DNA from 3 places in the Neptunomonas concharum genome. Region 2 is predicted to be linked to each of the others. Evidence: predicted binding sites of a transcription regulator. Region 2 holds the regulator's gene; each other region holds the start of a gene.
The links. The regulator FliA, encoded in region 2, starts transcription of late flagellar genes. The targets are predictions, from matches to a motif close to CTAAAGTTNNNNNNNNNNCNGCCGATA.
Positions count from the first base shown of each region.

Region 1: the regulator FliA is predicted to act here: its motif matches at 6,237-6,263, upstream of F0U83_RS08875 (DUF5610 domain-containing protein).
Region 3: the regulator FliA is predicted to act here: its motif matches at 7,678-7,704, upstream of F0U83_RS11900 (flagellar protein MotY).

Region 1 is NZ_CP043869.1:1,893,783-1,904,266, reverse strand. It holds gene F0U83_RS08890 (CvfB family protein) at 54-893, shown strand; gene F0U83_RS08885 (LysR family transcriptional regulator) at 897-1,838, opposite strand; gene ydiJ (D-2-hydroxyglutarate dehydrogenase YdiJ) at 1,932-4,991, shown strand; gene F0U83_RS08875 (DUF5610 domain-containing protein) at 5,053-6,198, opposite strand; gene F0U83_RS08870 (TonB-dependent receptor plug domain-containing protein) at 6,339-8,342, opposite strand; gene rraA (ribonuclease E activity regulator RraA) at 8,502-8,990, shown strand; gene F0U83_RS08860 (hypothetical protein) at 9,035-9,235, opposite strand; gene F0U83_RS08855 (hypothetical protein) at 9,324-9,503, shown strand; gene F0U83_RS08850 (hypothetical protein) at 9,487-9,873, shown strand; gene F0U83_RS08845 (RrF2 family transcriptional regulator) at 9,881-10,306, opposite strand; gene paaK (phenylacetate--CoA ligase PaaK) at 10,428-10,484, opposite strand, start outside.
Region 2 is NZ_CP043869.1:697,977-708,460, forward strand. It holds gene fliR (flagellar biosynthetic protein FliR) at 1-43, shown strand, start outside; gene flhB (flagellar biosynthesis protein FlhB) at 36-1,175, shown strand; gene flhA (flagellar biosynthesis protein FlhA) at 1,297-3,411, shown strand; gene flhF (flagellar biosynthesis GTPase FlhF) at 3,451-4,902, shown strand; gene F0U83_RS03335 (MinD/ParA family protein) at 4,917-5,732, shown strand; gene F0U83_RS03340 (RNA polymerase sigma factor FliA) at 5,754-6,464, shown strand; gene cheY (chemotaxis response regulator CheY) at 6,575-6,961, shown strand; gene F0U83_RS03350 (protein phosphatase CheZ) at 6,982-7,788, shown strand; gene F0U83_RS03355 (chemotaxis protein CheA) at 7,802-9,844, shown strand; gene F0U83_RS03360 (protein-glutamate methylesterase/protein-glutamine glutaminase) at 9,869-10,484, shown strand, end outside.
Region 3 is NZ_CP043869.1:2,526,390-2,536,873, reverse strand. It holds gene F0U83_RS11945 (class II 3-deoxy-7-phosphoheptulonate synthase) at 1-1,082, opposite strand, end outside; gene F0U83_RS11940 (carboxymuconolactone decarboxylase family protein) at 1,233-1,610, shown strand; gene F0U83_RS11935 (LysR family transcriptional regulator) at 1,646-2,560, opposite strand; gene argF (ornithine carbamoyltransferase) at 2,662-3,567, opposite strand; gene F0U83_RS11925 (aspartate aminotransferase family protein) at 3,616-4,818, opposite strand; gene grxD (Grx4 family monothiol glutaredoxin) at 5,085-5,423, shown strand; gene F0U83_RS11915 (peroxiredoxin) at 5,494-6,096, shown strand; gene F0U83_RS11910 (OmpA family protein) at 6,257-6,832, shown strand; gene rnt (ribonuclease T) at 6,880-7,506, opposite strand; gene F0U83_RS11900 (flagellar protein MotY) at 7,706-8,605, shown strand; gene F0U83_RS11895 (argininosuccinate synthase) at 8,717-9,937, shown strand; gene F0U83_RS11890 (hypothetical protein) at 10,050-10,484, shown strand, end outside.

The sequences.
Region 1 (10,484 bases), 1.2 Mb from region 2:
GACATCTGGTATGGTTGCTTCCTATTTTTTAACCTGACACAGGACTTAGCATTGTGGTTCAAATTGGCCGAATGAATACTTTAACCGTCATGCGAGAAGCGGATTTTGGCCTTTATCTGGAAGGCGGTGAACTGGGTGGTATTCTGCTACCTAAAAAAGAGGTTCCTGAGGGAGTATCGGTCGGTGACAATCTCGATGTTTTTATCTATTTAGACACCGATGATTTTGTAGTGGCCACCACGCGTAAACCGGTTGTTCAGGTAGGAGAGGTTGCGTATCTAAAGGTCTCTGAAGTGAATAGAATTGGCGCTTTTCTCGATTGGGGAATGCCAAAGGAACTATTGCTTCCTTTCGCAGAGCAACGTGGCCCGCTAGAAGTAGGCCAAAAAGTGGTTGTCCGTGTTTATTTAGATAACAGTGATCGTTTGGCGGCATCTACTAAATTAGATAAGTTTTTAGACAAAGAGCCGCAAGGTTTACGCGTTGGTCAGGCTGTAAACCTGTTTGTTTGCCGTCGCAATGATTTGGGTTACAGCGTAGTTGTTGATAATGCGTTTTGGGCATTACTGCATGAGCAGGATCTCTTTCGTACGGTTAGAGTCGGCCAAACTTTACCCGGCTACATTAAACGTATCTTGCCTGAAGGTAAGGTCGACGTCATGTTAGATAAGCCAGGTTACGGTAAAGTCGATGAGCTGTCACAACGCATTCTGGACGACCTTGAAGAGCGCGGAGGCGTCAGCCCGCTTGGGGATAAAAGCCAGCCTGAAGATATTTATCAAGCGTTTGGAATCAGCAAAAAAGCCTACAAAATGGCGATTGGTACACTCAAAAAACAAGGGCATATTGAGATCTTACCAGAGGGTATTCGTAAGAAAACGTTATCAAACTAACCGCTACTTTTTGAGTGTGCTTACATAAGTCGGCAGATTAATATGCTCGAAAAAAGGCCTTGCTCGGCTGAGTAGTTCTTTACTAGCTGGGCTAAGGCTGCGTCCTCGCTTAGATACAATACACAACTCCCTATACATATCTGGCTCGCTGAGCGGTTTGAAAATCAATCCATGAAAAGGAAGGGTAGAAACGGCCAACGCAGGAAGGATAGCTATGCCCAGTTTTTGATGAATTAAGGGTGCTAGCGTTGCCGGTTTTGAGGCCTCAATTTGACCCTCATGGTTTTGAATTGAGATTTCACCTTGTTTGATAAGGCGATCTATCTCCAATCTTATACCGTTATCTTTTGAGAGGGATAGGATATTTTCTGCGCTGATAGCCTGCCAGATCAATTCATCTGTTGAACAGGAAAGAGGGTGATCTGGGCGCATAACAACACCATAACGGTCTTGTAGCAGCGGTTCATAGTGTAGTTCAGGGTTTGAGGAGTGATTCCCCCCAACCCCGAAATCCGCAACGTTATTAAGGACAGATTCTTCTATGGTACTAGCCCCTTCCTCATTGAGCTGAATGCTAACTTTGGGGTAATCCCTTCGGTAGTTCTCAATCAATGGCGGGAGTAGAGTAGAGAGTACAGAAGGAGAAGCAGAGATACTGATATGCCCCTGCTTTTGGTGAGCGCTGGCTTTTAAGTCATCAATAGCCGTATCAAAGTCTGATATGAGTCGTTCCGCAATAGGGAAGAAGCGCTCTCCTGCGCGTGTCAGGTTGACGCGGCGTGTAGTGCGATCCAGTAGCTGCAGTTCTGTGTGTGCCTCAAGCTGCTTAATGGTTGCGGTCAGTGTGGATTGTGTAAGGTGTAAGTACTCGGCTGCCTGAGTGAAGCTACCGTGGCGAGCTACTTCTAAGAAAGCCTTCAAATGCCGGTAGGAAAGATTATTCATATATATCAATTAATCTATTAAATTTTATTGTTTGAATGATTAATAGGGATTCTGCATCATAGCGCAATCAAAAACAAACCTGATGGCTATATCATGATCCCACGTATATCTACTATTGATACCACGAAAGCTCACTACCTTTCCTTTATCGAGACGCTAAAAGCAAGAGGGTTTGCAGGTGAGCTTAATCCGGATTATGCCAACCGTGTAGCTCTTTCGACGGATAACAGTATTTACCAAGTTCTCCCTCAGGGCGTGCTATATCCCAAGCATTTAGACGACTTGGTTCTGATAGCTTCTTTATCTAGTGAGTCTGCCTTTAGTCAGGTTGTGCTCACGCCTCGTGGGGGTGGTACCGGAACGAATGGACAATCGCTTACGGATGGTTTAGTAGTTGATGTTTCAAAACATATGAACCATGTATTGGAGATCAATGCAGAGGAGCGCTGGGTACGGGTTCAAGGTGGTGTTGTTAAAGATCAATTGAATGCCGCCCTTAAGCCATATGGTTTGTTTTTTGCGCCTGAACTATCTACCAGTAACCGCGCCACCGTCGGCGGCATGATTAATACGGATGCCAGTGGTCAGGGCAGTTGTCTTTATGGAAAAACCCGTGATCATGTGTTGGAGCTAAAAAGTGTCTTGTTGGATGGGACTGTCTGGGAGTCCAAACCCATCAGTGATGACGAACTTGAAAGTTTAAAACAGCGCACCGATCGTGTTGGTGAGATCCATCGGGTTGTCGATGAAATTTTCACCGAAAAGCAATCACTGATTGAAGATAAATTCCCAAAACTGAATCGCTGTCTAACCGGTTACGACTTGGCACATATTCGTGATGAACAGGGACGTTTTAATCTGAACTCGGTTTTGTGCGGTGGTGAAGGCTCGTTGGCGCTTATCGCAGAGGCGAAACTTAACGTTTTACCCATTCCTAAGTTTGCGGCACTGGTTAATGTTAAATACGCAAGTTTTGAAGCATCACTCAGAGATGCAAAAGCACTCATGGATTGGGGCCCAACCTCTATTGAAACGATAGACTCAAAAGTCTTGAATTTAGCGATGGGGGATATCGTTTGGGATACCGTTCGCGAATATTTCCCAGTGAAGGACACAGACCCTGATATCAAAGGGATCAATCTTGTTGAATACACCGCTGATGATGAAGCGGAGTTACAAGCCAAAGTTGATAAACTGATCCAGCATCTTGAGCAGGTATGCGGGCAGGACAATAAAAGCTTTGGTTATTCTGTTGTATATGGCGCAGCTGAGATCAATAAAGTCTGGGCTATGCGCAAAAAGGCAGTAGGGCTACTGGGTAATGCTAAGGGTGAGGAGCGCCCGATTCCCTTTGTTGAAGATACCGCAGTACCGCCAGAAAACTTAGCCGACTTTATTATGGAGTTTAGAGCGGTATTGGATGCAAAGGGGCTGGCTTACGGTATGTTCGGTCACGTAGATGCAGGCGTGCTACATGTACGTCCTGCTATTGATATGAAGGATGAACATCAAGAGAAGATGATCCGTGAGGTGACTGACCAAGTGGTTGCTTTGACCCAGAAGTATCACGGTTTGCTCTGGGGAGAGCATGGTAAGGGGGTCCGTTCTGAATATGCGCCTGCTTTTTTTGGTGAGCTTTATCCTGAGCTGCAACGTATTAAAGGCATTTTCGACCCGAATAACCAACTAAACCCTGGGAAAATAGCGACCCCTCTGATCGACGAGGCTGAACTGCTTAAAATAGATGAAGTGCCTACCCGTGGGCAGCAGGATCGTCAGATCCCTGCCAATACTCGTGCTCAGTATGATTCAGCTATGTTCTGTAATGGTAATGGTGCTTGTTATAACTATGATCCCAACGATGCGATGTGCCCATCCTGGAAGGGTACGCGAGAGCGTATACATTCCCCTAAAGGACGTGCCTCTCTGATTCGTGAATGGCTGCGTTTAATGTCGGTACAGGGAGTTAATCTTGAAGAGGTGAGTCGTTCGGTAAAACAGCAGGGGTTCCTAACCTCGCTACCGGCTCGTATTCGTAATACATTCAGTAAAAAGAAGGGTGAGTACGACTACTCTCATGAAGTGCATGAGGCGATGATGGGTTGTCTGGCGTGTAAATCCTGTGTGGGGCAGTGCCCTATCAAAGTCAATGTGCCTGACTTTAGATCGCGGTTCTTGGAAGTTTACTACAGTCGCTATCTGCGCCCTGCAAAAGATTATATGGTGGGTGGTTTGGAGTATATGATCCCCTATCTGGCCCGCTTTCCGGCCCCTTATAACTGGATGATGCAAAATCGGTTGCTCAAACGCATGTTTCGCCAATATGCCGGTATGGTGGATAGTCCATCCATATGTAAACATACCCTAGTTCAAGGGATGAAAGAGCGCAATATACCCTTTGCGTCAGTTGATGTGATACACCAGTTATCCCCGGAGCAAAAAGAGCGAAGTGTCGTCATCGTTCAGGATGCGTTTACCTCTTTCTTTGAAACGCAACTGGTACTCGATTTAGCTGAGCTGCTGCAAGCATTGGGTTTTCATGTGCTTGTTGCGCCGTACCTGCCCAATGGTAAGCCGCTACATGTTCATGGCTTCATGAAGGCATTTGAGAAAGCCGCCACCAAGAATGCCGCTATGCTCAAAGCATTGAGTACATCGGGTGTTGCGTTGGTCGGTGTGGATCCTTCCATGACACTGACCTACCGTCAGGAGTATGAAAAAGTGGGGGTGCCTGTCAATGAAGTACTATTGGTGCAGGAGTGGTTAGCTAAAAATCTGGACCTAATCAATCTTAACCCTGAAGCACTGCCGGCACACACGTATAAATTAATGGCGCACTGTACGGAGAAAACATCAGCAGCACCATCACTTAAACAGTGGCAGGAGATTTTTAAAGCATTAGGACAACGGCTAGAGATAATAGCAACAGGGTGTTGTGGCATGTCCGGGACTTATGGTCATGAATCAGAGAATCTAGCTACCTCTAAAAAGATCTATGAACTCAGTTGGAGGCCTGTTGTAAACAATCCTGAAAACAAAGGTCAATTAGTGGCAACGGGCTACTCCTGCCGTAGCCAGGTAAAGCGTTTGGATGAAAAACAGCTACCACACCCAGCTCAGGCGCTGCTTGATTTAATTCGAGCAAACCGCTAATTAACATCCATAAAAAAGGGCTCCTTAAGGAGCCCAACGAAAGGGAGGACTGTGAGATGAATTACAAGTCCTCTTGTACAAACGCAGTTGCTTGGCTAGATAGCAAATTATTCATGCTATCCAAGTTGGCATTTAGCTTCTCTTTTTCAGGCTCATCGCTATTACGATAACGTATGTCCTGAGTCACTAATGTTGCAAGTAGCTCGCGGCTGAAACTGGCAGCATCTTTCATAAAGCCAAGCTTCGGGTTACCAGCGGCTTCTTGCATATTATGCATCATATGGCCCAAACGCTTACCCGGTGCAATAGCAGGGGAGTCCATCTCTTCTACACCTCGGTATTTCGCTACGGATGTGTACTGCTCTGATTGCGTCAACTGCAAATTCATAGAGGATAATTCGGTCTTATCCATACGGTATTCGCTGGCAAGATCAAACGCTTTTTGCACGTCGCCATCAAAAAACTCGTTAGCGATTTCGTTCACATCTTTGATCAGATTTTGTAAGGCATCGATCTCATCGTTATCTAAATTGCCCTCTACGCTGAAACGATAACTACTGCTTTCGCTACGGCTGATATTGAACTCGGCAGCATTTATGCCATTACTGTCCTTTTCGATGCCAAATGAGCCTTCATATTGGCTACTGCGAGCAAAATTGATGGTAACCTCATCGCCATCCTGCGTTTTTACTTTTAACGACAGCGTTTCGGCTTCCTGGTAGCGTTCGGCGGCCATAAGTCTCGATACACGAGCGTTAGTGGATTCTGCCACTTGAGATGGATTGATAGCATTAAGGGCATCCATCGTTTTCTCTTCGGTTAAATCGACATTCTTAGCGATACTGCCAGAGAGTGCGCCTAAGCCATCCAAAATCTCGCGGGCTTCTTCAAACCCTTTTTGTACACCGGCCACCGCAGCGTTATACATCTTTTGAATATCTTCTTCAGAGCGGCCGTTACGCCGTGCTGCTTCTAAACCCTGAGCAACAAAGTCGCCAATACGGTTTGCAACTTTTTCAGGTGTAAAATCATCTTCTTTCAGTGACTTAAGGTCATCCGTGCTCATGCCTGGGATATTGCTTGCCAGCCGATTTAAAACGGTATCATTGCTGGCAGCTTCTGGGCTTTTTCCTTTAGCCGTTGCATCCTGAAAGCTAGATTGTAAGGTTTGGGTGTAACTGGTATTGGAATACAGAGTGCCAATCATGTTGGGCCTCCGGTTATTAACGTCAGTCGTAGTACTTTTATCGACTAAGCCTAGTCCAACTTGAGGAGGAATTTCGCTACGTGAAAAAGTTTCACGTTAAAAGAAAAGCTGAGTCGAGGTGACTCAGCTTTAGATCAGTATTAGAACTTCCAAATAGCCTGCGCCGTAACAGAACGGGGAACTTCACTTGAGGAGACTCCACCGGCATAGTTAGTAGGCGAAGGCACGTATTCTGCGTGTTGGGTATCAAATAGGTTTTTACCCATCAAGCTTAGCTCCAGATTGGGGTAAGGCATCCAACCTAGGCGCAGATCGAATCGCGTGTAAGCATCGACACTAGATTCTTTGAGTTCGTCTACGTAGTAAAGCGTTGCATCTAACTCTAGATTGTCTCTCAAGTCCCAAGCTGAATTTAAGTACAACTGTTGTTTTGGCAGGTTGTTAAACGCGATAGCCGACTCTTGAGTTGACGTAATATCATCAGATTGAACTTTCATCCAGCTGTAAGACAGCTTTAAGCGCCAGTCATCAGAGACATTCCATCTTGCATCTATTTCGGTACCATAGCTTTGCGCTTCTATGCTGTTTCCTAACGTGTAGGCTATGTATTTGCTGGGTATAAACCCACCCATGCCATCAGGAAGGAATATTGGCTCCACACGACCCACTTCATTTAGGCTGGCAAGGTCTTTATAGCGGTTGTAGAAGAGTGTTCCGTTAAAGGAGAAGTCACTTCTTGGGCGTAGTCTGATACCTAGCTCTGTGCTGGTAAGGCTTTCAGCAAGTAGCTGTTGGTTAGACACTAAACTTACAACCGGCGTACTTACCTGAAGATGGCTTTCGTAACGTGACGGTGTACGAACGGCACGGGAAACGGCAGCCCAAAGCTCAGCTTCAGGTGATACTTTCCAAAGCGCTCTTAATGTCGGCTGCGCTTCCCAGCCGATAAAATCATGATTGTCGAAACGAACACCAGCAAGCAGCTTGAATTGATCGTTAACCCAATACTCTTCCTGGAAAGAGATGCCGGTAGATTTATAACTAGCAGATTGTGGGTTAAACCCAAATGATGCTGGTACTGGAATAGGGACTGGGGGAGTAGATGTTGCATCACTTACATAACGATGGTTTAGGCCCCAAGTGAAGCTGCCTTGCTCACTGTGCTGAATGGTATGCTGCACGCTCGCATCTAATGTATTAACGCGCTGGTTTATACGTAGATCATTTCTGATCATATGATCAACATAAAATTGTGCGCTAAAAGACTGGTTATCTAACTGTCTCTGCCAACGTGTATTAAGGTGCGCACCTGATAATTCTTGCGTGTCATCATTCTCCACAAGATTTGAAATCAAGACTAAGTTGTGATCGGATTGTCCTTGATAGGCACCACCATCAACCGATAACGTATCAGTGTCATTTAGGTAGCTGTCTGTTTTAAAACCGATGCGAGCTTGGTGCCACTCATCATGGGCATCTTCACCATTAGACTTCTTCTGGGCTTCATGATCCCTGAACTTACCCCAAAGGCGCAAAGAGGTATCGTCGGATAAAATAGACGTTTTACTAAAACTGGCAATGCTTTCAGTATTACCCGCAGTAACAGAAAGACGATTTCCGTCCGTATCAAATGAGGAACGTGTGATTATATTGATAACGCCGTTCATTGCGTTTGCGCCCCATACCGCAGCGCTTGGGCCGCGAATGATCTCAATGCGCTCAATATCTCTTAAATCTATATCATGGGCGTCCCAGTACATACCAGAAAATAGCGGTGTGTAGAGTGAGCGGCCATCCATCATGACCAAAAACTTATTAGAAAAGATATCATGAAAGCCTCGGGCACTGACTGCCGTGGTGCTCCCCGTTATGCTGGCTACATTCATGCCAGGTACTGAGCGGAGTAGCTCTGGTATCGTTGTGGCACCGCTGCGACGAATATCTTCTTGAGTTACCAGATAAACAGCGGCAGGGCTTTCAGAGACTTTTTGAGGTGTTTTGGATGCGATAGAAACTTTAACACTGGCTAGCTCATCCAGGCTCATCACTTTGAGCTCATCAAGCGTCAACCCAAAAGCACTCGTGGGGGTTAACGGGAGAGAGAGCGCCATTAGAGACAGAATACTACGAACTCGAAATGTCACGTTTTGAATTTCCTTTATTTTGAGAGGGTAACGTCGTACTAGGAGAAGTTAACGAACAACGTTTATATATCCACCCATTGTGCTAGTGCAATTAACTAAAACAATAATAGAATAGGTTTCAGAAATTGCAGCTATTTTTTTATTTTTTAGGAGAAAAAAGTGGAAGATTTACTCCCTGAATTGTGTGATCAATTCCCTGAACTTGTCCAAGTTGTAGAGCCGATGTTCGGAAACTTTGGTGGGCGAGAGACGTTTGGTGGTGAAATTGTCACCCTCAAAGCCTTCGAAGACAATTCACTCGTGCGTGAGCAAGTGGCGTTACCCGGTGAAGGTAAGGTGCTAGTGGTCGACGGCGGTGGTTCTATGCGTCGTGCCATGTTGGGGGATATGCTTGCTGAGAAAGCAGAAAAAAATGGTTGGGAAGGGATTATCATTTATGGCTGTATTCGTGATGTAAACGCGATAGGGGGATTGGACCTTGGTGTTCAGGCACTAGGTACTCACCCAATGAAAACCGATAAACGTGGTTTAGGCGACCTAAATGTTGAGGTTACCTTTGGTGGCGTCACGTTCCGTCCAGGTGAATACGTTTATGCTGATAATAACGGTGTATTAGTTTCACCTAAAAAACTAGAAGTGACGGAATAAATCGTTAAGTGTTAAGGGCCTATGGAGATGTCCAAAAGCCCTTTCTATCCCATCATCATGCTGATATAGCTTTTAGCAAACAAACCAAACAGTGTTAAACCACTAATTAATCCTAGAAAAATCAGCTTTCCGGTTCTGTCTGCTTTTGCTTTAAGCGAAACATGCCAGACACTCCAAAGTTTGAAAGCGATCATTAACAAGAGCGCGGAAAAGACCCAGATCTCGGTAGTACTCCAAATAACCATTAATTAATCCTTAAGATGTATTTGAAATATATTATTAAATTAAATAACATGTAATGCAAATACATTTTAATAGTCCAGGTAAATAAAGATGAACGCAAAAAAACGAGCCCTAGATGAGCTTCACAAAAATTGGATGGATGTGACAGCCACAGCAGTGAATAGAGTCCATAGAGCCGATGGTTACAAAAGTGCGATTGCTGATTCACATCGTGAGGAGAGCTGGATATCTGTTCAACATTCAGGCACAAAAAATGAAAAGAAGTCATGAATTAACACCGCTTAGTAAGGAGCATCATCAGGCGTTGGTCATCAGTCATAAACTCCTAAAGCTTGGCTTAGAAAAAAATAGAGAGTTGGAGGCATATTGGTTGAGTGTGAGGGATGGCTTGGCAAAAGAGCTGGACTTGCACTTTAAAGAGGAGGAACAGTGGTTCGGAAGTGTATTGAAAGGTGTGATCGCGGAGCGCTTTTTTGAAGACCATGATGTACTCCGAAAGCTGCTGCTATCTGAAAACAGGGATGACATTATACTTTTTGCCAGTAGGTTAAAGGCCCATGTGCGCTTTGAAGAGCGGGAGCTTTTTAACTGGTTAGAAATGCATCACATGGCGCTACTCCAAAAACGTTGTCATCCCTAATAGATGGTTATGTTTTGGCGATTAGCTGGGAGGACAATTGCGGGTTATCTAGCATTTGAGCAAGGGAATACTGGCGTAAGCTATCAAAGAAAGCCATTTGTGCCTCGTGAAAAACAGATTGAAGAGAGCAGCATGCCATTAATCGACAATTCTGGGATAAACAATCGACGAGTGGGGTTGCCCCTTCGGATAGTGCCACTACTTCGCCAACATTAATCTCCAGAGGCGGTTTTGCGAGTTGGATACCACCGTTTTTGCCCCTAAATGTTTTCAGATAGCCCGATTTAGATAAGGCATGAACCACCTTTCTTAAATGCTCAATAGAGATATCGTAAAACTGCGCTATTTCAGAGAGTGTTGTGAGTCGGTCATTGTTACTGGCGACAAAAAATAGGACTCGTAGGGTGTAATCTGTAAATCGACTAAGTTGCATAGAAAGTACTTTTAAAAATGTTTTTTAAATATACGTATAAGTGCCGTGATCTGCAATGAAAGCCGAGGTCTGAACAATAAAAAAGGCCGCAACATGCGGCCCTTGGGGTAAAACTTAATATTTAGCGAGGACGCTGATCAAAAACACGCTTCGCCTTACCTTCGGAGCGTGGGATTGA
Region 2 (10,484 bases):
ATTGAGTTTGATAGGTCAGTTGCTGGAGGTGCCGCATGGCTGAAGAAACGGGCCAGGAAAAAACCGAAGATCCCACCCCCAAGCGAATGAGGGAAGCGCGTGAAAAAGGCGATATCCCTCGCTCCAAAGAGCTTAATGCAACAGCGCTATTACTAGCAGCCGCTGGCGGAATGTTGCTTTTTGGCAGTTCTGCAGCGCATCAGTTAGCCGCAATGATGGCGGGTAATTTTGAACTTCGGCGTGAGCAATTTTTTGATAGTCAGCTCATGATTGCGCAATTGGCACTCTCTTTTGAGGATGCAGTGTGGGCGGTGCTTGGCTTTATGGTTGTGGTCGCCTTGGCTGCTCTCATAGGACCGATTGCTCTGGGCGGGTGGAACTTTAGTGCGCAAGCGATTCAACCTAAAATGAGTCGTTTAAATCCCTTGGCGGGCATTAAGCGGATGTTTTCTTTAAAAGCGTTAGTGGAGCTAGGGAAAGCGTTTGCGAAATTCGCATTAGTGGCTTCATTTGCTGTTGCCGTCCTGTTAGCGGTTGAGCCTAAGTTGTTGGCCTTGGGGGGGCAAGATGTCCGGGCAGCAGCAGGATATGCGGTAGAGATGATTGGCTGGGCTTTTTTGGTGATCAGCTCAAGCCTGATCATTATATCTTTAGTGGACGTGCCCTATCAGTTACATGATTACTCGCATAAATTAAAAATGACGCTTCAGGAGGTCAAGGATGAGATGAAGAATACGGAGGGTAAACCTGAAGTAAAAGGTCGCATCAGGCAGCTCCAGCGTGAAATTGCTCAGCGACAGATGATGCAGGAAGTGCCTACCGCTGATGTGGTGATAACCAACCCTACCCACTATTCCGTTGCATTAAAATATATGTCAGGGTCGCGCGAGGCTCCTGTGGTGGTTGCAAAGGGTGTGGACTTTATAGCACTTAAAATCCGTGAAATTGCTGACGAGCATGGTGTCCCTGTTTTACAAGCCCCACCTCTTTCTCGAGCACTCTATCACAGCACGGAAATAGACCAAGAGATACCAACGGCACTTTATAAGACAGTTGCCCAGATACTTGCTTATGTATTCCAGCTAAAACGCTACCAAGCGGATCGCTCAGAAGGTAAACCCGTGCTTCCTGCAGAGCACGAGCTTGAAATTCCCGATGCTTATCGATTTGATTAATCTGGCTTAATTCTTGCAAAAACTAACCGTATATAAGTCTTATTTGGGTTGTATGCCCTCAATATGTCAATAATTTGGCATTCTTTGTGGGGTTTTGTTGTTTTTTTGACGCGAGGTTGGGTTGGATAGAGCAGTCCTTTTTAATAATGTCAGAGGTTTAAGTCAGGGGAACTTGGGTGTTCCTTTGCTGCTGCTTGTTATTTTGGCAATGGTTACGTTGCCTGTTCCTGCATTCCTTCTAGACGTGCTCTTCACGTTTAACATAGCACTCTCTATCGTAGTACTCCTTGTAGGTGTTTACGCTCTCAGGCCATTAGATTTTGCTGTTTTTCCAACGATCTTATTAGTAGCAACGTTAATGAGGCTTGCCTTGAATGTGGCTTCTACGCGTGTCGTGCTCTTGTATGGGCATGAAGGTGGAGATGCTGCAGGTAAGGTGATCGAGGCATTTGGCTCTGTGGTGATTGGTGGTAACTACGTCGTCGGTATCGTGGTGTTTTTAATCCTTGTTATTATTAACTTTGTCGTGGTGACCAAAGGGGCAGGCCGAATCTCAGAAGTGAGTGCGCGTTTTACGCTGGATGCGATGCCAGGTAAGCAGATGGCTGTAGATGCTGACCTAAATGCGGGTTTAATCACTCAAGAGGAAGCGAAAGCTCGACGTCAAGATGTGACACAAGAAGCTGATTTTTATGGTGCGATGGATGGTGCTTCCAAGTTTGTTCGTGGTGACGCTGTTGCGGGTATTTTGATTTTGGTAATCAATATCCTTGGTGGCTTAATGATCGGAATGATTCAGCACGATTTGTCGTTTGAGGTGGCCGCTGAATACTATTCACTTCTAACCATTGGTGATGGTCTGGTTGCTCAAATCCCTTCTTTGCTGCTCTCTACAGCGGCTGCCATTATGGTGACACGACAGAACTCCTCTCAGGATATGGGGCGTCAGATCGTAGATCAGTTGTTTGGGTCGTCTAAAGCGTTAACCGTCGCGGCTGTTATTCTTGCGATTATGGGTTCTGTGCCAGGTATGCCGCACGTGGCCTTTTTATCGTTGGCAGCTATGGCAGGTTTTGGTGCTTGGTGGATGCACGCGAAGCGTGAAGAGGTAAAAGCAGAAGCTGAACTGCAACGACAGACGGCAGAGTCAGTAGAAACAGAGCAAGAATCTGAGCAGAAAGACCTTGATTGGGCTGATGTAATGCCGGTGGATATGATCGGTCTTGAGGTCGGGTATCGACTGATTCCAATGGTGGATAAACTTCAGGGCGGACAGTTGTTAAGTCGAATTAAAGGTGTCAGGAAGAAGTTATCTCAAGATCTGGGCTTCTTGGTTCCCTCTGTGCATATTCGCGATAATCTGGACTTGATGCCAGGTGCATACCGAATGACACTAATGGGTGTTGTTGTCGGAGAGGCAGAGATCTATCCAGATCGAGATCTGGCAATTAATCCGGGGCAGGTATTTGGCGCATTAAAAGGGGTCGAGGTTAAGGATCCGGCATTTGGATTGGATGCTATTTGGATTGAACCGGGGCAGCGAGAACATGCGCAAACGTTAGGCTACACTGTTGTGGATGCAAGTACCGTGGTAGCTACGCACTTAAATCAAGTGCTCCAGAGTCATGCTCATGAATTATTGGGGCATGAAGAGGTGCAGCAGTTGTTGGATATGTTAGCGAAAAGCTCACCTAAGTTGGTAGAGGAGTTGGTGCCTGCGAAGCTTTCGATCAGCAGTTTATTGAAGGTACTACAGAACTTGTTGATGGAACAGGTGCCTTTGAAAGATTTCCGCAGTATAGCTGAGGCTCTATCGGAAGCGGTGGTACGGACGCAGGACCCTGTGGCGTTGACCGCCGCCGTGCGTGTTGCCATTAGTCGTTTAATCGTACAAACGCTTAATGGCCCGGACCCTGAAATTCCCGTGATCACCATAGATCCACAATTGGAACAGTTGCTATTGGGATCTGTACAGCAGAGTCAGCAAGCTGGAGAATCCGGAATGGTTCTAGAGCCAGGAATGGCGGAGAGGTTGCAAGGGTCATTAATCGAAGCGGCTCAAAAGCAGGAAATGATGGGGCAGCCTGCTATTCTGTTAGTAGCTGCGCCGGTTAGGCCGCTAATGGCGAAATTTGTTCGCTATGGCGAGCAACTTATCCATGTGCTTTCTTATCAAGAAGTGCCAGAAAATAAACGCATTACTATCGTTGCAACAGTGGGTGGCCAACATGGTTGAAATGACTAACGTTGTAGCGAATTTATGGATGACCGGTCTATGAAAGTTAAACGCATATTTGCACCAGACATGCGTCAGGCTATGCGTCGGGCAAGAGAGGAAATTGGGCCTGATGCGGTGATTGTATCTAATCACCGGGTCGCAGGTGGCGTAGAGGTAGTTGCTGCCCATGAGCATGAGTTTGAAGCGGCTCAAGCCGAATTTAAGCGTGAATATGAGAGAAAAAAACGCAAGGATGAGCAGGTTCAAGTGCTAACCGGAAGTCGGCAGCGCTCAGAACTGGATGCTGAATTGCAAAGAACACGTTTGCATATCGCTGAAGCGAGAGAGCGAGCCTCTCACCCGTCTCAGTCCTATCACAGTGATGGCCAAAAGAATTTACAGGTAGAGGAGTCTGATGACGATGATCTGCAGACCATACTTGAGTCTTTAAAGGCGCGCCAGAGAGCTAAAGATGAGGAAAAACTATCCTTGTTTGATGAGCCGCTAGAAGCGCCTGCGCCTTCTTTCGCGCCCCCTGCCCAGCATTCAGAGCAAGTCATTGAGGGAATGCAGCAAGAGATACAGCAGCTTAAGTCACTGCTTGAACAGCAGATAAGTCATTCCTCGCGAAAAGTTTGGGTTGAAGAGGTGAGGAAGCCTGCCGAGGGCGGGAACTCTGTTGTTAGTAAGCTCAGTCGCCGATTTGAGCGAATAGGTCTTAGTGACGCTATATCCAATCACCTAACTAAAGGTTTGGAATCTGACTTGGATGTTGCTAAAGCTTGGCGTATTACGTTATCAAAATTGACTGACGCTATTCCGGTAATGGGTGAAGACTTTATCGATCGAGGCGGAATGATCGCTTTTGTTGGGCCTACTGGCGTCGGTAAAACAACGACGATAGGAAAACTAGCAGCTCGATATGTATTGCAGCACGGTAGTGCTGGGTTGGCTATGGTAACAACCGACTCCTATCGCATAGCGGCTCATGAGCAGTTAAGAACATTTGGACGGATATTGGATGTGCCTGTAAGAGTCGTTGATGAAAACAACTCCTTAGAAGAGGTGTTGCTATCCTTAAGAGGTAAGCGACTTGTCTTGATAGATACAGCAGGTATGAGTCAGCATGAAGGTCCAAGTGAAGCGCAAAAAACGATGCTAAGTAGTGTTTCAGTTCGCCTAAAAAAACTACTGGTGCTTTCTTGCTCCAGCCAGCGGCAAGTGCTGGAAGATGCGTATGCTAATTACCAAAGTATCGGATTGAACGGATGTGTACTCAGTAAGCTTGATGAATCTGGCAGTTTAGGGGAAGCATTAACGTTGGCGATAGAAAAAGGTTTATCTATCAGTTATATCACTGACGGTCAGCGGGTACCTGATGATATTGAGGTTGCGCAGAGAAATGATCTGGTCAGCCGCGCCGTTGTAACGGCACAAAAGGCACTAGAAAGAGAGCGGCAAAGAGCTCTCTCAGCAGAGGGGGGGTCTGCACTTTCCTCGGCTGGTTAGTTCAGAAATAATAGATGAAAAGTAATCATGCAGTTAAAGTCATAGCGGTCACCGGTGGTAAGGGGGGCGTAGGCAAAACCAACGTTTCGGTTAATCTCTCGTTGGCTCTGGGTGAAATGGGCAGGCGAACCGTTCTGATGGATGCTGATCTTGGGCTTGCGAATGTGGATGTGCTGTTAGGTCTAAGGGCAAAAAAGAACATAAGCGATGTTCTGTCAGGTGAGTGCAGCTTGTCTGATGTCATGCTAGACGTAAATGAAAATGTACGTATCGTTCCTGCCTGTTCAGGTACGCAGGAGATGACTTCGCTAAGCGCTCATGAGCACGCTGAGCTGATTTATGCATTCAATGAAGTCGCAGACAGTATTGATGTATTAGTGATTGATACGGCAGCGGGTATTTCTGACTCAGTGGTGAGTTTTGTGAGGGCTGCGCAGGAAGTTTTGGTAGTAGTCTGTGATGAGCCTACCTCAATTACGGATGCTTACGCACTTATTAAACTCCTAAATCGTGACTATAGAACGACACGGTTTCGCGTATTGGCAAATATGGTTGCGACAGACGCTGAAGGTCGTAACATGTTTAATAAGCTGGTTACGGTAACCGATCGCTTCCTTGAAGTAACGCTTCAATACGTAGGCTCAATACCTTATGATGAAAACGTTAGAAAATCAGTTCAGCGCCAAATTCCTGTTCTGAAAGCATTTTCTAAAACTAAAGCTGCGCTTGCCTATCGGCAATTGGCAACTAAAGTGGATAGTTGGCCAGTTCAGGATGTACCGCGAGGGCATTTAGAGTTTTTTGTTGAACGTCTGGTTCAAGGTGTTTAATTTCGGCTCGGAAGGGGCTTCATGTACAACCCGCAAGATAAAGTTTCAAGCCATAATTTAATAGAACAATACGCGCCGTTAGTTAAGCGTATAGCCTATCATTTGATGGGACGGTTACCAGCGAGTGTGGTTCTGGATGATCTGATTCAGGCGGGTATGATTGGGCTTCTAGAAGCAGCCAAGAAATACGACGCGAGTAAAGGGGCTAGCTTTGAAACCTATGCGGGTATTCGTATTCGAGGGTCAATCATCGATGAAGTGCGCCGTGGTGATTGGACGCCTCGCTCCGTTCACAGAAATGGGCGCCGAATATCTGAAGCTATCCATAAATTAGAGGCTGAATTAGGTCGTGATGCTTCAGATAGTGAAATCGCTGCCGAAATGGATATCAGTGTGGCTGACTATCATAGCTTACTAAAAGACTCCTTAGAGAGTCGATTATTTAGCTTTGAAGAGCTGACAAGTACGGAAGGAGAAACCGTTGGTGAGCAGCTATCTGCTGATGATCCGGGCCCTGTAAATTTAACAGAATCAACGGCCTTTGCCGGAGCATTGGCAAGTGCTATTGATACCCTTCCTGAAAGAGAGAAGTTGGTTTTGGCGCTTTACTACGACGAAGAATTAAACCTTAAAGAGATAGGTGAAATTCTTGGTGTAAGTGAGTCCAGAGTGAGCCAAATTCACAGTCAAGCAGCCCACCGTTTACGCGGACGGCTTAGAGATTGGCAATAAATTTTTCTCTAAGTCCCCATTTTTCTGAAAATTAGTCTAGATTTTAAGTCAGGCGGAAATAAAGCAATCAGGTTCGCCTTACTTGTGTGTCTGAATTGGGGGATTTTGTCTTGAAAAAAGACATCAAGATTCTTGTAGTAGATGACTTCTCTACGATGAGACGAATAATTAAAAACTTACTCCGTGACCTTGGTTTTAATAATGTAGTTGAGGCGGATGATGGTAAAACCGCTTTACCTATTCTTAAGCAAGGGGGTATCCAGTTTCTTGTTACCGATTGGAATATGCCTGAGATGACTGGGATCGACTTGGTTAAAACTGTGCGTGCGGATCCTAATTTGTCAGGTATACCGATCTTAATGGTAACGGCTGAAGCAAAGCGAGAGCAGATTATAGCTGCGGCTCAAGCTGGGGTGAACGGCTATGTTGTTAAGCCTTTTACCGCTGCAGTTTTAAAAGAGAAGATCGATAAAATATTTGAGCGCATTCAAGCCTGAGAAGTTAGGGAATAAAGATTATGTCTGAAATAGATTTCTCGCTTGGTTTAGATGGCCTTGAAGTGCTCTTGCAGGATAAAGCCCGTGAGCTGGTTTCTGTGTTAGATACCGGTGATGTTGCCGCAGGTCTTAATATCATCAGCGACTTGCAACAGGTTAAACACCGTGCTTTCTACAATGAAGTCGGTTATTTGACGCGGGGGTTGCATGAAGCCATAAAGTCTTTTTCTTCGGATGTCGCGATTAAGAATGACCCGAATGAAGAAGCTATTCAAGGCATGGCTGATGCTTCCGAGAGGTTGGCGTATGTAATTGAAGTAACAGAAAAAACCTCTCATGAAACCATGGATAGGGTCGATAAATCTCTAGCCTTAGTCGATAAAATGGACGAACAGAGTGAGCGCTTTAAAGATTTACTCTCTCTAGTCGGCCAGCTGGAAGCTGAATTTGAAGGACTAAGAGGGGTTTATGATAGAACGTGTCAGCTTAAGGAAGAGTCTGAGAAAACAGTTGCTGATATGCGGTCTGAGCTGACGGAGATATTAGTTGCACAGAGCTACCAAGATATTACTGGGCAGCTAATCCGAAGAGTTATCACACTCGTGACTCAAGTTGAATCCAGTTTAGTTCAACTAATGGATATGGCAGCTAAAGTGGAAAGGATCAGTGGGCTGGATGCCGGACCGTCACTAGATAAAAGTGATGGAAAGAAAAACAAGAAAGATCCGATTGAAGCAGAGGGACCGCAAATTGGTGGGAAAGATAACCCCAATGTGGCCTGTAATCAAGATGATGTTGACGATCTGCTATCAAGCCTAGGTTTTTGAGTAGGAGCTTCCTATGAGTTTGGATGTTGACAACGAAATCCTCGAAGACTTTTTAGTCGAGGCTGGAGAAATTCTCGAACTGCTGTCTGAGCAGTTGGTTGACCTTGAGAAAAGTCCAGATGATAAAGATCTTCTTAATGCAATCTTCCGAGGTTTTCACACCGTTAAAGGTGGTGCCGGTTTCTTGCAGCTAGAGGCAATGGTTGAGTGCTGCCATAAAGCGGAAAATCTTTTTGATTTACTCCGTAATGGGGAGATTAAGGTTAATTCTGAACTCATGGATGTTGTTCTTCAGTCTCTGGATGCTGTAAACATTATGTTTGGCAATGTTAGGGCTGGAGAAGAACCTGAACCCGCAGATCCCGAGTTACTGCAGAAGCTAGAAGTATACGCGAGCGGACAAGTCCCCGAGGCTCCGCCTTCTGTATCGGAAATGAGTGCTCCTGTAACAAAGCCTGCTATTGTAGAACCCAGTGTGGCTGCTCCGGTGGCGCCTTCACCGGGTGTATCGGCTAGTGATGAATTTGACCTTTTGCTGAATGATGTCGCCTCTCCCGATAGTGCTTCTTCTGGTGATGACTTAATCACAGAAGATGAGTTTGAAGCTCTGCTAAATGATCTGCATGGGGAGCATGGCGCCCCTGGTATTAGCAAAACAGATGTAAAAGAGCCTGCTGCAGCCTCGAGTTCTAGTGATGAACTTATAACGGAAGAGGAGTTTGAGAATCTTCTAGATGAGCTACAGTCGCAAGGGCAAGGTGCTTTCTCTGCAGTTGATGCTTCTGTTGCTCAGGCTATTCCTGAACCAGTAATGCCTGCGGAAGAGGAGCCTAAACCAGTTGCTAAAGCCTCTGTCTCTGCTACCAAGGCAGCTCCCGCCAAAGCGGCTGCCCCAGAGAGTAATGTGCGTGTTGATACTCGGTTACTTGATAAGATCATGAATATGGTCGGAGAGCTGGTGTTGGTTCGTAATCGCTTAGTGCGTTTGGGCGCTACCCGTGAAGATGAAGAGATGGCTAAAGCTCTGGGTACGCTTGATATGGTAACGGCTGATTTGCAAATGTCGGTTATGAAAACGCGTATGCAACCGGTCAAAAAGGTATTTGGTCGTTTTCCAAGGCTTATTCGTGATCTGTCTCGAAGCTTGAAAAAAGAGATACGTTTAGAGTTGCGTGGAGAAGAAACTGACCTAGATAAAAATTTGGTTGAGGCGCTAGCCGACCCGCTTATCCACTTAGTGCGTAATTCGGTAGATCATGGTATCGAATCACCCGAAGTACGTGAAGGTTTAGGGAAACCGAGAGAAGGACATGTGCTGCTCTCTGCAGAGCAGGAAGGTGATCATATTCTCTTGATAATTCAAGATGATGGCGCAGGTATGGATCCAGAGAAGCTGCGCAAGTTAGCTGTCAATCGAGGTATGTTGGATCAAGAGGCAGCGAATAGGCTGTCTGAGCAAGAGTGCTTTAACTTGATCTTCCAAGCTGGTTTCTCGACAAAAACCGAAGTCTCTGATGTATCAGGTCGTGGTGTGGGTATGGATGTCGTTAAGACTAAAATTACCCAACTCAATGGTACGTTAAGTATAGATTCGGTCATGGGGCAGGGGACTAGGATTGCTATACAGGTACCTTTGACGCTCGCTATCATGCCAACCTTGATGGTCATTTTGGAGAACCAAGCGTTTGCATTACCGCTGGTTAATGTTAATGAAATATTTAATCTGGACCTGACAAAAACCAATATTGTTGATGGTCAGCAGGTCATTATTGTGCGTGATCAAGCGTTGCCTCTTTTCCATATGAAACGGTGGTTGGTTGAAGGACAGGAGCAGGCTGAACTGCCTGAACAGGGGCACGTAGTGATTGTGACTGTTGGTACGCTCCGTGTTGGCTTTGTGGTTGATCAACTCGTTGGTCAAGAGGAGGTTGTTATCAAACCGTTGGGGTCTATTTTGCATGGCACGCCTGGTTTATCGGGCGCAACCATCACAGGAGATGGGCGTATAGCGTTAATCATCGATATCCCAAATCTATTGAAGCAATATGCTTCTTAATGGTTAAGTTGGAAGAGTGAATTTATGCCGGTAAAAGTATTAATTGTTGATGACTCCGGCTTTTTTCGCCAAAGAATCACCGATATTTTATCCTCGGACAGTCGTTTAGAAGTAATCGGTGTTGCCTCCAATGGCCGCGAAGCTGTTGAACAGGCTAGAAAGTTAAAGCCTGATATCATAACCATGGATGTGGAGATGCCGCAGCTCAATGGTATTGAGGCCGTAAAGCTTATCATGCGGGATTCACCAACCAATGTGCTCATGTTGTCATCCCTAACCCATGAAGGTGCGCAAGTTACATTACAGGCTTTAGAAGCTGGTGCGGCTGACTATTTAACAAAAGATATTCGAGCTTGGATTGATAAATCAGATAGCTTGCATAACATTTTTGTGGAGCGCGTAGTTGCTTTGGGCCGTAATAAACGGTTTATCCGAAGCACGGCTTTTGCGCCTCGACCTCTGAAGTCAGGTCAGTCATCTACTGTTCATACGTTTAGTTCGGATAAAGGCGGTGCTGAGCCCTCTAGCCCTTCTAGATCTAATCAGAACTCCTTAACAAGCCGGTCACAACGGACAGATCCAGGCTTGTCGTCTTCCCTGAGGAATGCAAGACAAGCCCACTTTCCTGCACATTGTCGTT
Region 3 (10,484 bases), 1.7 Mb from region 2:
TTAGAGGCCGTGATAGTGTTACCGTGCATAGGGTCAGAACTCCAAACCACTTGCCGGCCCTCTTGCTGGACCAAGCGTACCAGAGGTGCGAGTTTTTCTGTGATTTGTTGAGCCCCCATGCGCGCAATCAGTGTAATTCGACCGGGCAGGTTTTCAGGGTTTAGTGTATCCAGCAGGCGAATTAAATCATCTTCCTGGGTTGTAGGCCCTATTTTAATGCCCAATGGATTTTTAATACCCCGTAAAAATTCCACATGCGCATGATCGGGTTGGCGCGTGCGGTCACCGATCCATAACATGTGAGCAGAGCAGTCATACCAGTCTTGTGTAATGCTGTCCTGACGAGTTAAGGCTTGCTCATAGCCCAACAACAATGCTTCATGGGACGTGTATACGGAGGTTTCTTTGATCTGTGGTGTATTATTAGCGGATATTCCACAGGCCTCCATAAAGGCCAGCGTCTGATCAATTTGATCCGCAAGGTGTTGATACTTTTCACCTAAGGGGCTTTTCTCAACGAAGCCTAAATTCCAGCGGTGGACTTGATGAAGATCGGCAAATCCGCCCTGTGCAAAAGCGCGCATTAAATTCAGCGTTGCAGCAGATTGATGATAAGCCTTTAGTAAACGCTCTGGGTCAGGTTGGCGGGCCGCTTCTGTGAATGCGATATCATTGACAATATCTCCACGATAACTAGGCAGTGATAGTCCATCTTTTGTCTCTACATCGGATGAACGGGGCTTTGCAAACTGTCCTGCCATACGGCCAACTTTAACAACAGGAAAACTACCTGCAAAGGTCATGACAATAGCCATCTGTAACAGTACTTTAAAGGTGTCACGGATTTTGTTTGCATTAAACTCAGCAAAGGTTTCGGCACAATCGCCGCCTTGTAGCAAAAACGCTTTCCCTTGTGCAACATCGCCAAGTTTCTGATGCAGTGCGCGAATCTCTCCGGCAAATACCAGTGGCGGTAGTTGGGTCAGTTGTTGCTCGACCTGCTGAACCTGCTGAGGATTTGTATAGGCAGGCTGTTGTACAATGGGATGGTTTCTCCAGCTACTCGGTGTCCAGATAGTCATGGTGGTCCGTCTTTAATTGGTGTTCGATAAATGAGCATGACAGTGTAAGGAATCACGATGAAGAAACAAGCGTTGTTTAATGAAAAAACTTATGGGTTGCCATAAATCACGCTACAGTCATTGTATTTTTATAAAAAGAGGTATGAGTTGATGTCAAAGCAGGACTACGAAAATGGGTTAAAGGTTCGTACAGAAGTAATGGGAGAAGCGTTTGTTCAGCGTGCTATGGATAATACGACGGAGTTTACGCAGCCGATGCAAGATTGGATTAATGAGAACGCATGGGGGTCGACGTGGCAGCGTGAAGGGCTTCCTAGAAGTACTCGCAGTTTAATTACCATTGCCATGTTAGCTGCGCTTAAAGCACCTACCGAGTTGAAAGGGCATGTGAGAGGGGCGCTAAGAAATGGTTGTACACCTGAAGAGATTCAGGAGGTGCTACTTCATTCTGTTGTATACTGTGGAGCCCCTGCCGCTCAAGAGGCATTTAGAGCTGCGAAAGAAGTATTAGACGAGTGGCAAGAGTAAGAAGCTGTTTTGCTAATGGTAGGCCTGGTAATTTATCAGGCCGATTTGATACCCGTAAGCGTGCTGAAGGATATTTCCTTGGCAGTATTAAGGAAGTCCATCATAAACTCCGCCTCTTTTTGATCTTCACGAATCGCTGCATATAACGTACACCAAACCCCTTTTTCACCCAAAGGGCGTGCAGCTACATAATCTCTTTGGAGGTATTCGTGAAGGGCCCAATTTGGTAAAGCAGCTACACCACGCCCACTAGCAACCAGCTGTAAAATCATTAAAGTGAGTTCAGCTGTGCGAATGGCATAGGGCTCGACATCTGCTGGTATTAAGAACTTTGTAAAAAGATCGAGCCTTTCCTGCTCAACAGGGTAGGTGATGACTGTTTCTTGAGCGAGATCTTCGGCATGAATAAATTTCTTAGCAATAAGGCGATGTCGCTTTCCAATAGCCAGCACGGACTCATAACTGAACAGAGGTATGTAAAAGATACCGTTTCTCTCTTCAGGATCCGATGTGATAACCAGATCAAGATCGCCCCGTGAAAGGGCGGGGAGAGGCTGAAACGTAAAACCGCTGGCCAGATCCATTTCCACTTCGGGCCAATGTTGTCTGAAGTGATCGATGGTAGGCATCAGCCAATCGAAGCAACTATGGCAATCTATGCTAATGTTAAGCCTACCGGCTTCTCCGCCTGCTAATCGCGCAATGTCTCTTTCGGTATTGCGAATCATGGGAAGCACTTCGTCTGCCAAGGTTAATAGCCGTTGGCCTGCAGAGGTAAAACAAATCGGTTTGGTTTTGCGAATAAACAGGGAGCAGTTGAGCCTGTCTTCAAGGTCTTTGATTTGATGGGATAGCGCTGATTGAGTCAAGTGTACCCGCTCGGCTGCTTCTACTAAGCTACCTGCGTCTCTTAATGCTGCTAGGGTTTTCAGATGCCTCAATTCAACCATGCTTGTATCCTGCGTCGGCCGACTAAAAAAGATCTATAAGACAGTGTAGCCGGAAAATGGTGTTTTCGGCTAATGCTTATCAAGCATTAGCCGAAGATCAGCTACTTTACGAGCAGAAACTCTAAGAGTGCTTTTTGTGCATGTAGGCGATTTTCTGCTTCATCAAACACCACAGAGCGTGGATCATCTAGCATATCGTCACTAACTTCCTCACCCCGGTGAGCAGGTAAGCAATGCATAAAGATAGCATCCGGTTCTGCTAAGTCCATCAATGCTGGGCTCACCTGAAAACCTGCAAAAAGCTTAAGGCGTTTTTCCTGTTCATCTTCTTGTCCCATGGATGCCCATACGTCGGTAACAACCAAGTTGGAACCTTTAACGGCTTCCTCAGGGGTGCGATAAACTGAAATACGCTCTTTGTTTTCATCGACCAGAGTCTGGTTAGGCTCAAAGCCCTCTGGGCAGGCGATGTTCAGGTGAAAATCCAGCAATGTAGCCGCATTAATGTAAGATTGGCACATGTTGTTCCCATCGCCAATCCACGTGACAGTTTTGCCTTTAATATCCCCACGATGCTCAAAAAAGCATTGCATATCAGCCAGTAACTGACAGGGATGATAGTCATCAGTCAGTGCGTTAATTACGGGGACTTTTGAATGAGCGGCAAAGGTTTCTACGGTTTGATGTTCGTATGTTCGAATCATAACCACATCTACCATGCTGGAAATAACTTTTGCTGCATCTTCTATTGGCTCACCGCGGCCTAATTGCGTATCACGGGAAGATAAAAACATCGCATGGCCACCAAGCTGAGCCATACCCGCTTCAAAGGATACGCGTGTTCGTGTGGAGGCTTTCTCAAAGATCATCGCCATAACCTTGTTGGTTAGTGGCTCGTAAACCTCACCCGCATTGCGTATTGCTTTTAGCTCAGATGCACGTTTAATTATTTGCTTAAACTCATCAGGCGTTACATCCTGAAGTGTTAAAAAATGTCTTGTAGTCATATACATCATGCCAGATAAAACTGGCTTTCCTTTATCATGCTGAAGCCATTAGCTTCTTGGCTTTGACCGCTCATCAGCGGCATAAATCTTAATGAGTTTGGACAGGGTGTTAACTAACAAATCAGCTTCTGTCTCTGTCATAATCAAAGGCGGAAGCAGTCTCACTACTTTTCCTCCCCCCGTTATGTTGAGTAGAATACCTTTTACTTTCGAAAGAACCGCTAACTCCGTGCCAGCTTCGGTTAGCTCGATCGCAATCATGAGCCCTTTGCCACGAATCTCTTTTACGTATTCCATTCCACCTAGTTGTGCTTCGAAGCCATCCAGCAGGCGTCTACCGATCATTTCTGCGTGGCCGCATAAATCGTTCTGCATGATGGTTTCAGTCACCGCCAGGCCAACAGCACATGCGAGAGGGGTTCCGCCAAAGGTTGAACCGTGATTTCCTTGTCCTAGTGTTGTAGCGGCACGCCCTTTTGCAAGGCAAGCTCCAATGGGGAAGCCGTTACCTAAGCCTTTGGCTGTAGTCACAACATCAGGTACGATGCAGGTGTGTTGGTAAGCGAAGTACCGTCCTGTTCTGCCATTGCCGGTTTGTACCTCATCTAACATGAGTAACCAATCGTTCTCATCACAGACTTGGCGCAGCTCGCTGAGGTATTCATCACTAGGTATCTGGATGCCGCTCTCGCCTTGGATGGGTTCGACAAGTATAGCAACCACTTCCTTGTTGTTTGCCGCAATGGACCGAATAGCGTCGGCGTCATTATAAGGTGCCCGAACAAAGCCACCGACCAAAGGCTCAAACCCTGCTTGGGCTGCACGGTTGCCGGTCGCGCTTAATGTTGCCATGGTGCGCCCATGAAAAGCACCTTCCATCACTACGATAGAGGGTTTTTCGATCCCTTTACTGTGGCCAAACTTGCGAGCAATTTTGATGGCTGCTTCATTAGCTTCTGCACCCGAGTTGCAGAAGAAAACACTATCCATACCTGAAATGCTGACTAACGTTTCCCCAAGTTGTTCCTGAAGGGGAATGGTGTATAAATTCGAGGTGTGGATTAATTTATTTGCTTGCTCAGTAATTGCACGAGTCACAGCAGGGTGAGAGTGGCCTAAACCGCATACCGCAATCCCAGAAAGCGCGTCCAAATACTTGTTACCATCGGTGTCATACAGCCAGACGCCCTCTCCTCGCTCAAAACTGACAGAGAGGCGATTATAGGTGTTCATTAAGGGCTGTGGTGCCATTTTATTTCTCCCTACAACGCAAAAAGGCAGCCTTGGCTGCCGTTTAAAGATCGACATTCTATTGATACTAGCCTTTTTTGGCAACTTTGCATGATGATTACCTTGAAACTGATGAAGGTAAACACCATAAATAGTCTCAGATGAAGAAAATGCTCCTAGTCATTAGCAATATTTTTGTCATTATGTCCGAGTATTTTAGTTGGGTATGTGGTAGCATTTTCTGAAAGTTTATCTTGTGAGTTGCATGACGTTAAAAGGGTCAGAAGATGAGTGTAGTAGATACAATTAAAGAACAGATCGAAAATAACTCTATCCTGCTGTATATGAAAGGCACACCACGTTTTCCACAGTGTGGCTTTTCAGCGCGTACGGTAGAAGCGCTAATGGCATGTGGCGAGCGGTTTGCTTTCGTAAATATTCTGGAAAATCAGGATATTCGTGCGGAGTTACCTAAATATGCTAATTGGCCGACGTTCCCTCAGTTATGGGTTAATGGCGAGTTAGTGGGCGGTTGCGATATCGTATGCGAAATGTCGGCCAGTGGTGAGCTAAAGCCGCTGATAAAAGCAGCGGCTGCGGCAGATGGTAATACAGATAGCGAATAATGAACTTTAGCTGGGGTAGTTTTCACCACAGTTATTTTAATGTGATAACCGGAAGATATCGGAGATAACAATGGGTGTATTAGTAGGTAAACAGGCTCCTGATTTTACAGCAGCGGCAGTACTGGGTAACGGTGAGATTGTTGATGCATTTAATCTGAGTGAAGCGATCAAAGGAAAGTATGGTCTGGTATTCTTCTATCCGCTGGACTTTACCTTTGTTTGCCCATCTGAGTTGATTGCATTGGATCACCGTATGGACGCTTTCACTGAGCGTGGTGTTGAGGTGATCGGTGTGTCTATCGACTCTCAATTTACACACAATGCTTGGCGTAACACACCCGTAAACGCCGGTGGTATCGGTCCTGTGAAATATACGCTGGTTGCTGATGTGAAGCACGAAATTTGCCAGGCGTATGATGTTGAGCATGATGCGGGTGTTGCTTTCCGTGGTGCGTTCCTTATTGATAAAGAAGGTAATGTACGTTCTCAAATCGTTAACGACCTGCCACTGGGTCGTAACATGGATGAGCTGATTCGTCTTTTTGACGCTCTGCAGTTCCACGAAGAGCACGGTGAAGTATGCCCAGCTGGCTGGAATAAAGGTGACAAAGGCATGAACGCAACAGCAGAAGGTGTTGCTAAGTACCTGTCAGAAGAGTCTGACAAGCTGTAAACCTTTATCGCTACTTAGAAAAACCGCATCTTGGATGCGGTTTTTTTTTGTTCAGCGTTGCTATTGTATTGTAGAGTAACTGTTGATAATAAATTAGCGATGTTTCGTTAAGCGCTTTTCGATGCGAACAGCTATAAACTATTTTTGGAGATCTGGGTAAATGAAACGTTTGGGGTTGGTTGGATGTTCAGTGGCTGCATTGGTGCTTTCCGGGTGTGCTCAGAAGCCGAGTCTGGAATGGCAGAATAGCCAGTATTCTGTATCCTCTGAAGGAGTCATTACTCCGTTTGAGAGTGTTTGTGATGCTGATGATGATCAAGATGGTGTTATGAATACTGCGGATATGTGTCCGTCAACACCCATAGGGGCGGTGGTTGATGGTGAAGGGTGTCCCGTGGTCGAGTCAATTTCATTAAACGGCGTGAATTTCGTCTACAAGTCAAGCGAGTTGACGGCAGAGGCTAAGTCTGTGCTTGATGAAGCGATTAAAGTATTGAAGACAGTCGATGATGCATTTGTTATTGAAGGGCATACTGATTCTATCGCATCTGACTCTTATAACCGTAAGCTATCGCAACAGAGAGCCGATTCGGTAAGGGCGTACTTGATGATGGGTGGTGTTGATTCCTCTCGCATGCAGTCCGTTGGTATGGGCGAGTCACAGCCTATTGCTAGCAATGAGACCGAGGAAGGGCGTCAAATGAATCGCCGAGTGGTTTTTAAGCTTAGCAAGTAGTGCTAGGGATAGCGTAAAGTGGGTGCAAACCCACTTCGCTTGTAGGATTAGTCGTGATCTTGCAGGGATAGAACCATTTCCCATCCGCCTAGATCTTTCCAGCGGTTAACAATACTGCAGAAGAGGTCTGCTGTTTTCTCGGTATCATATAGAGCTGAATGGGCTTTTTTTCCATCGAAGGGAATGCCTGCCACATCGCATGCTTTTGCTAACACTGTTTGTCCATAAGCAAGTCCGGCTAGTGTTGCTGTATCGAAGGAGGAGAAGGGGTGGAAAGGGTTTCTTTTGATATCGACACGGTTGGCTGCTGCGTTAACGAAACCATGATCAAAAGATGCATTGTGACCCACTAAGATTGCGCGTTTACATCCATGTGCTTTCACTGCTTTGCGTATAGGCTTGAAAATTTTTTCGAGGGCTTCACTTTCGGGAATCGACTCTCGGTTGGGGTCAAAAGGATCAATGCCGGTAAATTCAAGTGCAGAACGCTCTAAATTAGCGCCTTCAAAGGGCTCCACTTCGGCCATAACGCTCTGGTCTGGGATGAGATAACCTTGCTCATCCATTGTTAAAGTAACAGCAGCTATCTCGAGTAGCGCATCCGTACGAGCATTAAACCCAGCGGTTTCAACATCGATAACAACAGGCAGATAACCTCGAAAACGTTCGGCCATAAGTTGGGCAATGGTGTTATTACTCAAAAGGTATCCTTAATCTTTGTCCACTTGTATAGTTAATCTATATAACGCTGAAGTGGGTTTTTATTCTAGCGCTGCAGTTTTTGCGCTGGTGTTTGGCTGCATTCTAACAGCCTGTAGCTAGATAGACCAAGCAGAACGCTTTTGGTTAAAATTTTTATTCATGAGCCGATAATTGAATGCGTATCTTTTTATTGTGGGAATGCTAGGTTTGATTATTTTTAAACGCAGTCTTTGTGTCCTCTTGCTTTCTCTACTGGCGCAAGGTGTTGGTGCTGTTACCTTTGTAGCGGACATCGATCAGTCAAAATGGGCGGTAGAAGCCTCCCGTTTTAGTTGTCGGTTGCAGCAGGAGATTCCATCCTTTGGTGTGGCGAGTTTCTTTCATGAAGCTGGAGAACGAGCGGTTTTCCACCTAAAACCGACCCAGAGTAATGGTTTGTCGGGTAACGTCAGGCTGGTTGCGGAGGCTTCACCATGGCAGCCAGGTACAGCACCCAAGGTAATAGGCAATATAGCGCTAAAACCCAATGATAAACAGATCGCTGTTGCTGCTGATGAAACTGGTGAAATGCTCGTCTCTCTATATCGCGGGATGTCGCCCACTTTTACGATTACCCAGTGGTTAGGTTCTGCAGAAACAGTACGAGTCGCATTATCAGCTGCAAACTTTCAGCGCTCGTATGATGAGTTTATGGCCTGCGTAGAGGAGTTGTTGCCGGTCAACTATCGACAGGTCGCGAGAACGGCGGTTCTATTTCCACCTGCCCAGTGGCGGCTATCGGACTCCACAAAAGAGCGGCTTGAGCTTATCGCGCTCTACATGAAAACTGATCCTCAGGTGAAGTCTGTTTATGTCGATGGTCATTCTGATAATGCGGGACGACGTTTGTTAAATCGTGATCTCTCCAAGCAGCGTGCTGAAGAGGTGACCCGTTTTCTGATAGCCCAAGGAATTGATGAAAAAGCCATAACCACTCGCTATCATGGAGAACGCTATCCTGTGGTTGCAAATAACAGCGCTGCTAATCGTGCTAGAAACAGACGTGTTACGATTCGATTGAGTCGCGACTGATGGCGGTATTTCTTAGCCGGATTAACTGATATAATTCGCGCTCTCAAAAACGTATTCTGTGTGGCTGTACTTTAATTCATGTGCCAGCCGCGCTTTCTGTGGAGCTGACAGATGTCCGAAATTAAAAAGGTAGTACTGGCTTATTCTGGTGGACTGGATACATCAGTTATTGTCCGCTGGCTTCAGGAAACCTATAACTGTGAAGTCGTAACATTTACCGCTGATTTAGGTCAGGGTGAAGAAGTGGAGCCTGCTCGTGCTAAGGCGCAGGCATTAGGTGTCAAAGAGATTTACATCGAAGATTTGCGCGAAGAGTTCGTGCGTGACTTTGTTTTCCCAATGTTCCGCGCCAATACGATTTATGAAGGTGAGTACCTGCTGGGTACCTCCATTGCGCGCCCTCTAATCGCCAAGCGCTTGATCGAAATCGCGAATGAAACCGGTGCTGATGCAATTTCCCATGGTGCTACAGGTAAAGGTAACGACCAAGTACGCTTCGAGTTGGGTGCATATGCACTGAAGCCAGGTGTTCATGTGATTGCTCCATGGCGTGAGTGGAATTTGACTTCACGTGAAACCCTCATGAAGTATTGTGAAGAGCACAATATTCCTGTGGACTTCTCCAATGCTAAAAAGAAATCACCTTACTCAATGGATGCTAATTTACTGCATATCTCCTATGAGGGTGACATCCTAGAAGATCCGTGGGCCGAAGCGGAAGCGGATATGTGGCGTTGGTCTGTATCGCCTGAAGAGGCGCCTGATGAAGCGACTTACATTGAGCTGACCTATGAAAAGGGTGACATTGTTGCGATCAATGGCCAAGCGATGTCTCCTGCTACCGTGCTGGAGTACCTAAACAAGGTCGGTGGTGAAAATGGCATTGGCCGTTTAGATATTGTGGAAAACCGCTTTGTTGGTATGAAGTCTCGTGGTTGTTATGAAACACCAGGCGGAACCATCATGCTGCGTGCACACCGTGCTATTGAATCAATTACGCTTGATCGTGAAGCAGCTCATTTGAAAGATGAATTAATGCCACGTTACGCGAAAGTTATCTATAACGGCTTCTGGTGGTCTGAAGAGCGTAAGATGCTACAAAAAATGATTGATGAATCCCAGCGCTATGTTAACGGTGATGTTCGCTTGAAATTGTATAAAGGTAATGTGATTGTTGTTGGGCGTCGCTCAAAAGACACCTTATTTGATGAAAATATTGCGACCTTTGAAGATGATGCAGGTTCATACGATCAAAAAGACGCCGCAGGTTTTATCAAACTGAATGCACTGCGTATGCGTATTGCCGCAGGAAAAGGGCGTGACCTGTCTTAATCGTCGTACTTCGCTGTAAGAAAAACCCGCTTCTTAGCGGGTTTTTTTGTATTTAAGATGTTTTTCTAATAGTCTGATTTATATTGGATTCTGATGGGTAAGATGCGAGAGCATGACGACTAGCCGTTTTGGACAATCTGTTCTGATCGTAGACTGTAAGCTGGATGAGATGTCACGGCTCAGGGATATCGTTACGGGTCTGGCTTTTACAAATATTGATGTTGCGTCTTCAGCGAATATGGGGGTGAGTTATCTTCGCGAACAACAATATGACCTCGTGCTTATCGCTTATGATTTAGGTAAGAACGAAAAAAATGGCCTTCAGGTTATTCAAGAAGCTTTTGCGGAAAAGCTGCATCTTTTTCAGACTCTGTTTCTCTTAATCATTGATCCTGATGCTTCTACACTCTTGGTTGGATCACTTGAAAGTGCGCCTGATGCCTATATAGTGCGCCCCTATGATCGGGCAAAGATACAGTCACAACTCGAGAAATTGATACGCGTGAAAAAAGCGGTCGCTTGTGTTGAGGATTGTATGGATAAGGGG